Trichocoleus sp. FACHB-46: one gene and its partner. The protein of the gene in region 1 interacts with the protein of each later gene in a pairwise test. Links are inferred from orthologs where the notes say so. Each region holds a gene or a part of one and is shown in the gene's direction. Other genes may lie near its edges.

What was found. The genes of interacting proteins can lie anywhere in the genome.
Region 2: the proteins of H6F72_RS05365 (region 1) and ftsZ interact in binary tests that used the Escherichia coli proteins (3 or more experiments, as listed by UniProt). The link is inferred for Trichocoleus sp. FACHB-46 from one-to-one orthologs.

Annotation. Positions count from the first base shown.
Region 1 is NZ_JACJOD010000008.1:128,350-135,496, reverse strand. What follows is about bases 1,854-4,659. They hold H6F72_RS05365 (rod shape-determining protein), read left to right. Parts: upstream 1,854-2,655; coding sequence 2,656-3,663; downstream 3,664-4,659. Other genes in these bases: mreC (rod shape-determining protein MreC), read left to right, coding at 4,006-4,659; H6F72_RS05370 (single-stranded DNA-binding protein), read right to left, coding at 1,854-2,172. Outside these bases: H6F72_RS05385 (PD-(D/E)XK nuclease family protein), read right to left, coding at 1-302; H6F72_RS05380 (EVE domain-containing protein), read right to left, coding at 347-760; H6F72_RS05375 (SIMPL domain-containing protein), read left to right, coding at 901-1,668; more of H6F72_RS05370, read right to left, coding at 1,804-1,853; more of mreC, read left to right, coding at 4,660-4,791; rod shape-determining protein MreD, read left to right, coding at 4,788-5,372; H6F72_RS05350 (HAD family hydrolase), read right to left, coding at 5,399-6,208; H6F72_RS05345 (carboxylesterase), read right to left, coding at 6,640-7,147. UniProt on the Escherichia coli protein: Forms membrane-associated dynamic filaments that are essential for cell shape determination. Acts by regulating cell wall synthesis and cell elongation, and thus cell shape.
Region 2 is NZ_JACJOD010000006.1:553,975-561,121, reverse strand. Bases 1,806-4,611 are described here. They hold ftsZ (cell division protein FtsZ), read left to right. Parts: upstream 1,806-2,552; coding sequence 2,553-3,671; downstream 3,672-4,611. Other genes in these bases: H6F72_RS02785 (hypothetical protein), read right to left, coding at 4,586-4,611; thiD (bifunctional hydroxymethylpyrimidine kinase/phosphomethylpyrimidine kinase), read left to right, coding at 3,740-4,558; H6F72_RS02800 (cell division protein FtsQ/DivIB), read left to right, coding at 1,806-2,186. Also shown: H6F72_RS02810 (S8 family peptidase), read right to left, coding at 1-419; H6F72_RS02805 (hypothetical protein), read left to right, coding at 538-957; more of H6F72_RS02800, read left to right, coding at 1,317-1,805; more of H6F72_RS02785, read right to left, coding at 4,612-4,993; H6F72_RS02780 (phasin family protein), read right to left, coding at 5,174-5,542; H6F72_RS02770 (ribulose bisphosphate carboxylase small subunit), read right to left, coding at 5,947-7,147. UniProt on the Escherichia coli protein: Essential cell division protein that forms a contractile ring structure (Z ring) at the future cell division site. The regulation of the ring assembly controls the timing and the location of cell division.

The DNA of each region.
Region 1 (7,147 bases):
GTTTGGCTAGCCATAAAGCGCTCGTGATAGCGCTGCAACATCACCTGCCCATCTGTCACCTGAGTAGGGCTGAGTCCTTGAGTGTGCTGGCTCCAGCAGTATTCCACCCAATCGAGTCCGGGAATCGGGTCTTGATAGTGCCAATCGCGGTAGATCTGCGCTAAAGCCTCGTGTAGCGCTGTACCGAGAGACGCAGACCCAAAAAAAGCAGCCGTTTTAATCCCTCGTTCGTAGCGGAAATAGTAGGACTGGGCACAGCGATGGTAGGTTTGCAGCTTCGCAGCAGAAAGGTGGTAAGCCATGAATGACAGAAATGCGAGTGAGGATGGAGCGCCTACAGATGATTCTAGGAGGACTCCCCTGCCAGTTGCAGAATTCGTTGCCAATGTTCAGGCGAAACGGGCACCACTGAAAGCCGACTAATCCGCAATAGATCAAAGCCTTCAAAGCTGCTGTCTTGCTTAATTTGCGCCAAAGTCACAGGTTGCGGCAGCGATCGCACGGCTTTCACATCCACCACGGCTCGTTTCGGGTCAGCTAAGGCGGGGTCTGCATAAGGCTCACTCACCACCTCAGCAATGCCCGCTGCGCTGCGCTCGTCGCCTGTGTGGTAAATCAGCGCTAAGTCTCCCGGCTGCATGGTGCGGATGTGCTTCAACGCTAGATTATTGTTCACCCCATCCCAAATCGTGCGGCCATCTCGCTCCAAGTCTGCATAGCTATAAACTGGGGGTTCACTCTTCAACAACCAATAAGCCATCGCGATCGCTTTCCTCTGTTACCAAGTCTGTAAGTTTCTAAAAATGTAACCAATCAGACTTTGTACCACTGGGGATGACAGATTAGGAACATCAAAGCCATTTATTCCCCATACTTGCGATCGTGAGGAGAAACCATTTTATGTACCAAGCCCAGATGTCCCATCGCCCATCGCGCTCTTGGCCATCCCGTTCCTGGCAGCGCTGGACAGCCTTACCAATCGCCCTAGGAATACTGAGCCTCACTTTTGCCAATCCTGTTCTCGCTCAAGAGAGAGCCGCAGAGAGAATGCTAAGAACCCTTACCGTCACTGGCCGTGGCATCGAAACAATTCCTACCACCTTGACTCAAGTTGAGCTAGGCGTAGAAGTGCAAGGCAAAACCGCAGAAGCTGTGCAGCAGGAAGCCGCCAAGCGCTCTTCGGCAGTCGTGGCATTGCTCAAGGCACGCAATGTGGAGAAACTGCAAACTACAGGCATCACCCTCAACCCCAACTACAGTTACGAGAACAACACGCAACGCTTAGTCGGCTACATTGCTACCAATACCGTCAGCTTTCGGGTTGATACACAACGAGCAGGCACCATTATTGATGACGCAGTCAAAGCAGGAGCGACGCGAGTCAACGGTGTGAGTTTTGTGGCTCCAGACCCCGCGATCGCCGCTGCCCAAAAACAAGCGCTACGCGAAGCCACCCAGGATGCCCAACAGCAAGCCAACGCTGTTTTGGAAGCGCTCAACTTCACGGCCCAGGAAATCGTCAGTATCCAGGTCAACGGAGCCAGCACTCCCCCCCCTCGCCCCGTCATGGCCTTCTCTAAATTGCAGCGAGCTGAAATGGCTGATACGCCTGTAGTGGGTGGCGAGCAAGAAATTGATGCCAGCGTCACCCTAGAGATTCGGTATTAAGGGCACCTCTCGTGGGTGACTTCCTAGGGGCTTCTGAGCAGCTGCCCCAACATAAAAGGGCAGGTACAAGACCTGCCCCTACCCATCACAGTTACACACAATCAAAAGCTCAGGTGCAAGACTCTGGCAACTCCGCTAAAACTCGTCATCGCCGCCGTAATTGTTCATAGAACCAGCGTCATTGTCTCGCTTGGAACCTAGCAGTTCTAGGCGATCGACGCGAATTACAGGCTTAGAACGTGTTGCACCTGTATTGCGATCTTGCCAAGACTCAAACTTGAGCGCCCCGCTCACGCCGATCAAGCTGCCTTTACGCACATAGTCAGCCGCTACTTGTGCTGTTTTGCCCCACAACTCCAAATTGAACCAGTCTGGCTGGTCATTATTACGGGTCCGTCGGTCCACTGCTAGGGTCAAATTACAAACTACGCTACCCGATTCAAAAAATTTGACATCTGGATCTCCGCCTACCCGACCGACCAAAGTGACAACGTTAAGACTCATAGGATTATGATTACAACAGTTAGTACAAGCGTACCTATAGTATATCGAATGTTTTCTAGTCGCGATCGCCGCTTCATGGTTGATGACTGGTTTTGAGATCGCGCTCTTTCTAGTAGCTGAACAAGTGGTTCAAAAATTTTAGCGCTTTTACTAATCTTGAGCCTCATGAGCCTCAATTTATCACCCAATAAAGGTTGTAGATTTGTTAGTGAGAGCACAAATAGTCGTTAAGATAAAAGTTATCAAGATCAGATAAATTCAAAATTCATCCTGATTTCAGCCTCCACTCCTAGGAATGTGACTAAAGATTCGTCAAACTTAGCGTAATTAATGGGATTTACAGTTAACCTGAATCTAACTAGACTCAGGATAAAAAACGTAATAAAATCCACCTCGGCTACATTGTATTCAGGCGCAGCAGCATTTCGTTTAGGGGCGTAGAAACTAGTGGGTCTTTTCAGTCGTTTTTCCTTATCTCGGGACATGGGTATCGACCTCGGTACCGCGAACACACTAGTTTATGTATCAGGTAAAGGCATCGTTCTCCAAGAACCTTCGGTGGTGGCGATTGACCAAGATGACCGGATTCCTTTGGCGGTCGGAGAAGATGCCAAAAAAATGCTGGGACGGACCCCTGGGAATGTAGTTGCTCTGCGTCCCCTGCGGGATGGTGTGATTGCCGACTTCGACACCGCAGAACTGATGTTGAAGCATTTTATTCGGCGGGTGCATGAAGGCCGCACGCTGGTTTCACCCCGGATCGTCATTGGCATTCCTAGTGGGGTTACAGGGGTAGAACGTCGGGCGGTCATGGAAGCAGCTTCTCAAGCGGGTGCCCGTGAAGTTTACCTGATTGATGAGCCAGTTGCCGCCGCGATCGGAGCGGGACTGCCTGTGGCAGAACCTACCGGTAACATGATTATCGATATTGGTGGCGGCACCACTGAAGTCGCAGTTTTAAGCTTACAAGGAACAGTTCTGAGTGAATCTGTTCGAGTCGCGGGTGATGAGCTGAGTGAATCAATCACTCAGTACATGAAGAAAGTTCATAACTTGGTAATTGGGGAACGCACAGCGGAGGAAATTAAGATCCGCATCGGTTCCGCTTACCCCACCAACGAAGTTGATGAAGCCATGATGGAAGTTCGGGGTCTGCATTTACTCTCTGGATTGCCTCGCACCGTTACGATCAAGGGGCCAGAAATTCGCGAAAGTATGTCTGAGCCTCTATTAGTGATTGTTGAGGCTGTTAAGCGTACCTTAGAGCGCACTCCCCCTGAACTGGCAGCGGATATTATTGACCGCGGGATCATGTTGGCTGGAGGAGGTGCCCTATTAAAAGGCATTGATACCCTGATTAGTCACGAAACTGGCATTGTAGTTCACGTTGCTGCCGATCCCCTGAGCTGTGTTGTATTAGGCACAGGTCGGGTGTTAGAGAACTTCAAGCAGCTAGAACGAGTATTCAGCGGTCGCTCTCGCCATATGTAACAACATCAAATTGATGTGTTTCAGGGCTGGCGATCGCCTAAGTCCGGTGGCCTTAGACGATCGCGCACTTCCCTAGTTTGGAGAGCGGTATTGCTCTGCCTTAGTCTACTTGGGTCTCCTGGGATTGAGTTCTTCAGGCCCTAGACTCAATTTGAGCAACCCCCTAGGCCCAGCGTTGCCCTGCAAATCTTACGAGGCCCTTAAATCTGCTATCACTGCTGGGCGATCGCATTTGTTAGCCTTCCTTTGCCTTAAGCACTAACCTGCCTTCAGCCAAGGAAACCATTTCAGCAAGCTAAGGATTCCTAGAAAGTAAGTTCAAACCAAGATAGTTTAGATTGCATGTATACACTGCGTCGCTGGTGGGATCGATATGGCGTAAGAATGTTGCTGGTGGGTCTTACCCTCAGTACAGCTTGGGTAGTGCGAGAAACCCAGGGAGCGGCAATTCTAGAAGTTTATCAAGGTCTGACTCGCCCTTTCCAAGGCGCTCCGAACCCCGAAGAGCAAATTGCCAACGCGCGGGTTCTAGAACTCCAGCAGCGCTTAGTGGAGCTAGAAAGCCAAAATCAAAAGCTTCAAGATTTACTCGGTTATGCCTCTGCTACACCTCAAAAGGGAATTGCTGCTCCGGTAATTGGGCGTAGCGCCGACCATTGGTGGCAACAAGTTACCTTGGGTCGGGGTAGCAAAGATGGCCTACAGGTAGGTCATGTGGTCGCTGGGCCTGGAGGCTTGGTCGGGCGGATTGTCAGCAGCACTCCTCATACTAGTCGCGTTCTGCTCATTAGTGATCCCACTAGCCGAGTCGGCGTGGTTGTAAGTCGCAGCCGCTACACGGGTTTCATGCGAGGCCAAGCAGGTAACCGAGCAGTGATGGAATTCTTTGATAAAGTTCCAGATGTGCGGCGTGGCGATGTGATTTCTACTTCCACATTCAGTCAGCTTTTTCCATCCGGTATGCCAGTGGGGCGAGTTGAGTCAGTCAACCTGAATAAAAGCCCTGCGCCTGAAGCAGTGATTGAGCTATCTGCCCCTATCAGTTACTTGGAATGGGTAATCGTTTATCCTACCCAAGCCGAACTTCAAAATTCTACGCCCGCAACTCCAAAGTCGAATATCCCATGAGGAATGATTCCTTCAAAAACCTGCTGAAAGGTTCTGCTTATCATCGCTCGCTTTTAAATTGGACTGTAACAGTCGTCTCTGTGCTTTTATGCCTACTGGCTCTGCCTCTACGCTTTCCAGGTCTGGAACTAGCAGGCATTGGTCCTAATTGGCTGCTAATCTGGGTCGTGGCTTGGAGCGTTAAGCGGACTGTGTTTCAAGGAGCGATCGCTGGATTAGTCTTAGGGCTCCTGCAAGATGGTATGACGGCTCCTCATCCCACTCATGTTTTAAGTTTGATAGTAGTGGGTGTGTTAACGGCTCGTCTACAGAAGCAGCGATACATCGAAGAAGACTTTATCTCTGTGGCACTGATTGTTTTTGGTATGGCTGTCTTAGCAGAAACTGTGATTGCCATTCAATTTAGTCTGCAAAAGTTTGATGGCGCATCGGTTCAAGCCATGCGGACACTGGCCGAAATCTGGACATACCACCAGCGCACTGCTTTGAGTTCAGCAATTTTGAGTAGTCTTTGGGCTCCCGTCGTTTACTTCCCTCTCAACCGCTGGTGGGAGCATATGGGTCTGCTAGAACAACCTTAAACCTACAATTCTCAGCTTGTATGATTTCAGGCTTGGACTAGATGGTAGCAAGTTACGACATGCTGCACTGCAGATACGAGATCGCTGAGGATACAGGTGGGTTGCAATCGCTCTACATAACGTCTGCTGCGAATCCCACAAGTCAAGGCGATCGTGGGAATCTTTAACGCTTGTCCAGCCAAAATATCGGCCTCGGTATCTCCAATCATCCAGGATGACTGAGCCAAGTCACCGCGCAACCCTTGCTCCAGCGCAGCTTTAACTAACAACTGAGTTTTGTAGTCAGCGTAGTTTTGGTAAGCCGCTTGGTCGTTATCAGCGCCATAAATACCGCTAAACAAATCTGCCAAACCATATTCTTGCAAGATCTGAGTCGCTTGCTGTTGGCATCGTAGCGTCACTAAAACCAGCCTAATACCTTTTGTATGCAGTAATTTGAGTGCCCAGCGCACTCCCGGCTGCAGCCGATCCTTTTGAAGCAGGGTCGGCTGATTTACGATTTGGCCAACTCGCTGTAAAAACACATCAATTTGTGATTGCTGAACGAGTCCAGAGCGCATTGCGATCTCTACATCTGGCACGCGATCTTGTTTCATCTGCCAGAACTGTTCTTTACTGAGTAGCTGAATGGGTAAGGTAGTTCCTTGAGCTTGGTAAGTCGCTTGAGTGTCGGCGAGTCCTAGTTGATAGGTACTGTAGTAGCGCTCTGAAACATCAATAATGGGACCATCAAAGTCGCAAAATACTGTCAGCCCTGATGAAGATGGAACGGAAAGCCCTGTTTGACTCCGATATAACTCGTAGAGATGCAAACTTGCGGGTACAACACCTGTCATAAAGGTTACCTGAGGGCTACAAGCCGATACACTTCTTCACTTTAGTTGATTAAAACATAAGTTGTCATGCCTTTTAGGCTGCTTCTGCTATCAAAAAATTTTATACATCGAATAACAAGACAACGAAAGGTTAGCAAAATTAACCTTCGTCTATTTTTGTTGATACGCGCAATTATTTTGTATCCTACTATACTTTTCGTCAATGAGCTGAGTTTTCAATTTAGGGCGATCGCGTTTCCTATCAGCTCAGGTATAGCTTTTCGACCTTAATCACCTTGTTATCTACTAAATAATTCAGGTACCTCAAGCTAAAACCATAAGCCCAATCAACAAAACTTCCTCAGCTATTTAGCCAAGGAAGTATGCCATCAAAATAGAGTTAGTCAAGTAGGTGCTGTGTGGCCCTATGTAGTTACGCAGATTAATCCAGTCTATTGAACAGCGGGTACGAGAGGCAGATCAGACGCTTGTTCTAGATTACTCATATTATCTAAGTTCACCTTACCCTGCGTCAGGAAACGGAATGTCTCCTGGTAAAGACTTTGCCAGAAACGATTACTCATATTCTGGCTTACCTCAGTAGGGTCCACCATTGGGTGAGGCACTAAGTCTTGAGCTGGGTATAGGTAAGAGTAATGCCCTTGGTGATTACCACCGATTTCCTGAAAGAAAGTTTGGTTCGTCTCCACATCAGCCGCATCCTCGTTCTCAGTCAGCACTAAGAAGGTGGGGATATTTTGTAAGGTACGAGTTTGCTTGGAGTTCAGGACAAAGGAGCTGCCAAAGCGATCGGCTGCCGTTAGCGCTCCCACAGGGAATTGCAGATTAGGGTCCCAACCTAGTTCTTTGATATCCAGCGGACCTGCCATATTCACATACTGCCGATGTTCTTCTCCATCAACTTTGAGGAGAGGAGCATAAGCCACAACGCGATCGATG
Region 2 (7,147 bases), on another replicon or contig:
ACGGTGACCCCACTGCCCTTAGTTTCATCCCAAGCAGCTTCCGCATTAATGCTTCTGAGGTTCCATTGCTTGCTGTATTCGGGGTCGTCAGGGGTGAAAAAGGCTCGATAAATATAGTTCGGCTCGATCGCTTCGGTAGACTTAGCCAGTTTAGATTTCTGTAGCGCTTGTAGAAGTCGAGAATTTCCTTCCACAATATAAAGATGATCGCCCTCGGAAAACTCGCTATTTAACCGAGGCTTCACTTGATACTGCTGCGCGATCGCATCCAACTGTTGTTGAATTTGCACCGCTGGAATATCCTCGCGAAAATCCAGCACAATCGATTCGTAGGTTCCGTTTGCTGCCAATCCTTTAAAGCTGGCGATCGCTAACATTAGCCCCGCCAAAAACAAGCCCACCAGCCCCAGCCTTCTCATAGAAACTCATCACTACAGCTCGTTGCCTTCAACCATAGCTCACGCACTAGGGGGTAGCGGTAATATTGCAGGATAGTTACGGACTGATAATTTTTCTGGATTATCTCTAAATTCGATTATGGAAAGAGGTCTTTTGTGGCTACCCTTGCTAGGCGTCTTTATTTGGCTCGCTTGGGCAGGCTGGAACGAGTATCAAAAAGTAGAAGCTTACCGCCGCTGGGCTGAGCAATTTGAGCGAGCTAAATACGATATTTACGCCGTTCTAGGACAGCAGGGCAGTGACCTCACTTGGGGGCAACCCACCCGTCGCGGCCCGATTAATTTAGCTGCTTTTTCACTTAAGGAAGTTCAAGCCATTCGCCTACTAGTGGACGACCAAGCAGTAGACTTAAACGCATTGCCACAAAAAGGTCGTAGTATTTTTCTAGAATTTTCTTTACCTAACCCAGCCCAGCCCATTCGCATCCCTTTCACGGATGTCACATTAGCAGCGAATTGGGGTAGACATCTGCAACAAGAACTTGCTAGCTACTCCTAGCTGTTTAGCGCCTCGCGACTCCGGCGATCGCCCCAACGTATTTTATAAAAGCTAGTAAAATTCTTGGAATTTGCCGCGCTGCATGCTAAATCTGGCAACCTAGGGCAACGAGTGGCCAATTCCTCCTCTACTAGGAGCGATCCCCTCTTAGATTTGGCTCTAGCGATCGCAAATTAAGCCAGTAGCGATTAAACTTCTACAGGGTTGGTTGCAATCACAGTCAATTCCTCGTCAATTCAGTTGATGGTTTGGTAACCAGTCCGCTCTTCACCCAATTGCCCATTCCTCGCTGCACTCGCAAACTTATGCATCTTCCCCCGTCCCTACATACTCTTCATTTTGCGAATTGAGAGGTGCCGATGACTAGTATTTCAGCAGTCTCTCAAAACGAACTCGCGCAAAGACGCCAGAAGCTCCGCCAAGAACGACGCTTGAAAGCCTTGCAAACCAGTTGGCGCACTATAGCAGTCAGCGGTCTGGCGGGAGGACTCGCTTGGGTGATCACCTTGCCAGGTTGGGTGATTCGCCAACCCGAACAAGTTGCGATCGCAGGTAATCGGTTTCTCTCGTCTCAAGCCATTCAGTCTTTATTGCCAATGGCTTATCCTCAATCGTTGCTGCAACTTGAACCTCAAGCGATCGCAGCCCAGCTAGAATCAAAAGCGCCGATCGAGGACGCCACTGTAGCACGTCAGCTATTCCCCCCCAGACTGATTGTGCAGGTCAAAGAACGCTATCCCGTCGCCATGATCTCCGATCTCCCTAACGCTGAAGCTGTTAAAGACAAAGAGACAAAACCAGCAATAGGTCTCTCAAATGTGGGATTTCTGGATGCGAATGGTGTCTGGATTCCCATTGAGAGCTATACTTCCTTTGATCAATCGTTCCAGTTGCCAACTCTCAAAATTGTTGGCTATCAAGAACAGAAGCGATCGCAGTGGGCTGAGCTGTATCAATCAGTTAGCCAAAGCCCTGTTAAAGTCACAGAAATTGACTGGCGTGACCCAAGCAATATAGTCCTTAAAACTGAGTTAGGAATCTTTCATTTCGGCTCTTATAGTTCTAGATTTGCTGAGCAAATCCAAGCGATGGATCAGCTACGAAAACTCTCAGACAAGCTGAATCCCAAGCAAGTTGCTTATGTTGATCTACAAAATCCAGATGCTCCCTCAATTCAAATGCAGAAGGCCAATAACTCGGTAAAATCTAATACGGATAGTACTGATTGAGCTTGCCACCTGTAGGTAATAAGTCAGCGATAACTATCTTTAGGAATGCTGCTGATCAGTCAGATCAAATCAGATTAAAGATGGGTGGGAGCCTAATGCTATCATTGGTTTTTCAATCGACTTACCCTATAGTTAACTAGAGTTGCCCAGCGCTGCCCAGAATTAAAAAGTTGTTTATAAGCCATCCCCGATCCAATGACATCTAATAGTACATCTAATAGTAAATTGGGCTCTATCACCGAAGGCTCCCACGCAGAAGAGCAATCCTCTTTCTCAGTGGCAGATACTGCCAAAAACCCGTTTAGCAACTCTACAGTTCGGTTTAATCAATCTCGCGACGCAAAAGTTGTGCTAGAAGAATCTCGGATGGATGGGATTGTCCCCAGTAGTGTTGCCAAAATCAAAGTAATTGGCGTTGGTGGAGGGGGTGGCAACGCAGTCAATCGCATGATTGCCAGCGACGTATCAGGAGTTGAGTTTTGGTCCGTTAATACGGATGCTCAAGCTCTAGCTCAGGCAATGGCTCCCAAGCATTTACAAGTTGGCCAAAAATTGACTCGTGGTCTAGGTGCAGGTGGTAATCCAGCGATCGGGCAGAAAGCAGCGGAAGAGTCCCGCGATGAAATTGCAGCAGCCCTAGAAAATTCTGACTTAGTGTTCATCACCGCTGGCATGGGCGGGGGCACCGGAACTGGCGCAGCTCCGATTGTGGCTGAGATTGCTAAGGAAGTTGGCGCTTTAACGGTAGGAGTCGTCACTCGTCCGTTTACCTTTGAAGGCCGACGACGCACCAGCCAAGCAGATGAAGGCATCGCAGCCCTACAAAGCCGAGTAGACACCCTGATCGTTATTCCCAACGACAAATTATTGTCAGTGATCTCCGAGCAGACTCCGGTTCAAGAGGCATTCCGAGTCGCCGATGATATTTTGCGCCAAGGGGTGCAGGGAATTTCGGACATCATTACCATCCCTGGTTTGGTTAACGTGGATTTTGCAGACGTACGAGCCGTGATGGCTGATGCAGGCTCTGCATTGATGGGAATCGGCATTGGTTCTGGCAAGTCACGGGCGAGAGAAGCCGCGATGGCAGCTATTTCATCACCCCTTCTGGAATCCTCCATTGATGGAGCTAAAGGGGTAGTCTTCAATATCACGGGCGGCACTGACTTAACGCTCCATGAAGTCAATGCTGCTGCCGAAATCATCTATGAAGTCGTTGATCCCAATGCCAATATCATCTTTGGGGCAGTCATCGACGAGCGCATGCAGGGAGAAATTCGGATCACGGTCATTGCCACAGGTTTTACGGGTGAGGCTCAACCCGCAGCTCAACCCGCTAGAGTCGCGCCACTGCGCCGAGGTGTCACCCCTCCGATTACGCCTCAGGCTCCTCAAACGCCAGTCAACGAACCGAGAAATAGACCTGGTGAACCAGACATTCCTGAGTTTCTTCAAAGAAGAAGAGAGAGACCCCCAACTCGTTAAAGACTCGCTCAAGAGTTGAGTGCCCTTAGGCAGTGATATTTCAGTTCGTCACTTTGGATTGATTTAATATGACCCTGACAGGGAATTCACGGATTCCTGTGGCACTGACGATCGCGGGTTCTGATAGCGGTGGTGGGGCAGGAATTCAGGCTGACTTACGCACTTTTGCCTTTCATCAAGTGCATGGCACTAGTGCGCTCACTTGTATCACGGCCCAAAATACTTTAGGAGTCAATCGCGTTGATGCGTTGCCTGCTGCGGCTGTCGTGGCTCAGATAGAAGCGGTGGTGCAAGACATCAGGGTGCAAGCGACTAAGACGGGGATGCTGCTGAACCAAGAAATTATCGCAGCGGTGGCACAGCAGGTGCAGCTTTTGCGACTGCAGAATTTGGTCGTCGATCCAGTCATGGTGTCTCGGACTGGAGCACAGTTGATCGATGACTCGGCGATCGCCACCTTAAGAGATGCCTTAATTCCCCAAGCTGTGATCGTCACCCCCAATCGCTACGAGGCTCAACTTTTAAGCGGTCTGACAATCGTCACACTCGATGACATGCAAGCAGCGGCTCAACGGATTTATCAGCTAGGAGCTAAAGCAGTATTGGTCAAAGGCGGGGGCATGGCTGGCGAACTGCGAGGGGTTGATGTCTGGTTTGATGGCCAGCATCTAGAAACTTTGACCACTTCTAGTGTTGACACAAAAAACACCCACGGCACTGGCTGCACTCTCTCAGCTGCGATCGCCGCCAATCTAGCAGACGGCAAAGATTTACTATCTGCTACCAAGATGGCTAAAGATTACGTCACTACAGCCTTGACTCATTCCCTAAATATTGGGCAAGGGCAAGGCCCTGTAGGGCACTTTTTCCCTTTATTATCCCGCTGAGATTTCAGCTGTAGAGATAGTGAACCCCTAGAACGATTCCCAGTCAGAGCATTTCTCTGTCTCTACTCCATATGGATGCATGCCACAGACTAGGGGATTACCGCCATAAATTTGTCCATGATAATGGCTACATCCCATGCAAGCAGGATGTTTAGTGATAATTGGCTCTACGTTGTAGAACAAAGGCTCCATCGATTCTATGTCGGAACTCTCCAACCCAAAATATAGCTCTAGGAACGAGCTGGTCAGCTCATCAAGTCGCTGGTCAACTTCACTAAAAATCGTGCCTTGTACTTGTTCTACGATTTCCTCTGAGAGCTTGGCAAAGATATCAATCGCATCATCAATATCTCGCTTTACCTCTAAAAAAAACAGCTCTACTTCATCAGCTACTAATTCGAAGCTAGTAAAGAAATCTTTTGACCAATCTTCCATAAATTTGTTGCTTATCTGCAAGCGAGAGCGGGGACTGCGCCGAGCTTGTCTGTAGTCAGCGCCAACATACTGGATGAAACCCCCATCTACCAACTTCAGCTTTAGCAATTGGTGAGGGAGACTGATCAAAAATCATAACTTAGATAGATGACTCCGTAGCATTCTGTTTACACACAGCAACTACTCTCGCTCTAGCCGCCGTAGTTCCTCTTGCAAATCCATCACTTGCTGGCGCAAATTGTCTACATTTTGCGTTTCAGCCTTAGTTGGCTCTTCATCATCTGAGAGAATTTCGATCCGTCGCGGTTCCGAGCTTGTTGGCTCTGGAGCGGGAGTTGCTCCAGGTTGCTGGGCTCGATTCACCATATCGTCAACAAATCGACGGGCTTCTTCTGTGCTCATCTCGCCCTTAGCCACGAGTTCATCTGCTAGTTTTTGGGCTTGTACCCGTAGTTCCCCTAGCTTGCCGCCTGCTTTCTCGCCTGCATAGGAGGCCAGTCCGACTCCTAGGTAAAACGCTTTTTGGACAAGATCACCAAATCCAGCCATATCAACCACAGCTCCTTAGCAGTTTAAGAGTTTAATTGTAGTGAGCCATGCCAGAAGTTTTGCTATATTTCACTTCTAGCATCCAGACTCTGGAAGCAGATGCTTCTAGGATAAGCAGAAATCGAAATCACTGCCCATAGCTATACGGCCTGGCTTGCTAGCTTAGCTTGTTAAATGAAAAACTCTATAAGCTCAGGTAAGCGTAATATGTAGCGATCGCCCCTGGCAGTTTGTAAGTACCCTTTAAAACAAAGGAGACCCGGAGACCACGCCTGCTATAAGCATCCCGTATTGCTGCTACCTTCCGGTCCTGACAAGATTTGGGCGTTATGGCCGCGTGGGTCCGAGTCGATCATCATTATAGCCCGAGTTACGTCAATTTTTCTATCTAGCAACTCAAATTATTAACTCGATTTGCCATTTGGGCGTTGAACTACCGTTTCCATCATGCGGCGCTTGGCTTTGGGATCAATGCCAACTACCCGAACGTAGTCATTACTATGCTCTGCTAAACAGGCTTCTAACGCTGCGATCGCCTCTGACTCATGGCCTTGAATCGCAGGGTAGGATTGCCAGGAGTTAGTACGGAAGCGACGCTCATCCACAAATTCAATGCCCAAGCGGTAGCCTTGAGCCAAAATTTGCTGTACCTGGTCTGCCGCCTCAACATTTAACTTGGCGCTCGTAGAGTGGGTTTGCTGTGCCATAGGCTGTGGACGTTGGTTAGATTCCTGGTTAACGCTTTTGGAACGGTTGCCATTGGCAGGCTGAGGAGGAGCGCTCTGCTGTTCAGGGCGAGGTTGGGGAGCCGGGCGAGATTCCTCTTCATTGGCCCGATGGAATCCTAGCCGCAAGTTGCGATTGTATTCTTCTGACAAGCGCATTTGCTGCACCCGTTGCTGCTCCTGCACCATAAATTCACCGACTTCAATTAGATGCGGCAAGCTAAAGTCAGGTCTGTGGAATTCGGGGGGGCGATCGCCGCTATTAACCACCCTGAGGGAGACGCGATCGTACCCGACATCTTTAATGAAGTTCAACACCTGTTCATCGTAGAGCCGAGACCGAAGCGCTCCAAAGAAATCGACGGATTGATTAATAAAGTGATCAACCAGCTGTTCAATGTTTTGCTGCTGAATCGCATCTGCTTCAAAAATGCCACGGACAATGCCAATTTTGTCGTCTCGATTCGGCTCCCAATAGAACTTATCCATCCGCCCGTCCCGGATCAGGGGGGCGTATAAAGTTGACAAGTCATTTCCTGTGATAATGATCGGCACACGGTGCAATGGGGTCGAGTCGTAACTGCCAGGTAGTTGGACGTTGGTAGGGTTGTCGGCAATATTCATTAAGGTGCCGTTCACCAACTGGGTGTTTACGGTGTACTGCGTCCCTTGATCAAGTCGCCCAGCTCCAGCGTCTAAGTCGTTGATCATCAGCACGGTCATTTTGCCTCGCGTCCGCACCAACTCGGCAGCTTCTCGGTATCTCAGGCGGATTAGGCGAGCCGGATCTCCCGCATCTGGACTCTCTAACTCGCCCGCCGACATATGGACAACTTCGACTCCCAGGCGCTCGAAAACTAACTCGCACTGAAAAGATTTC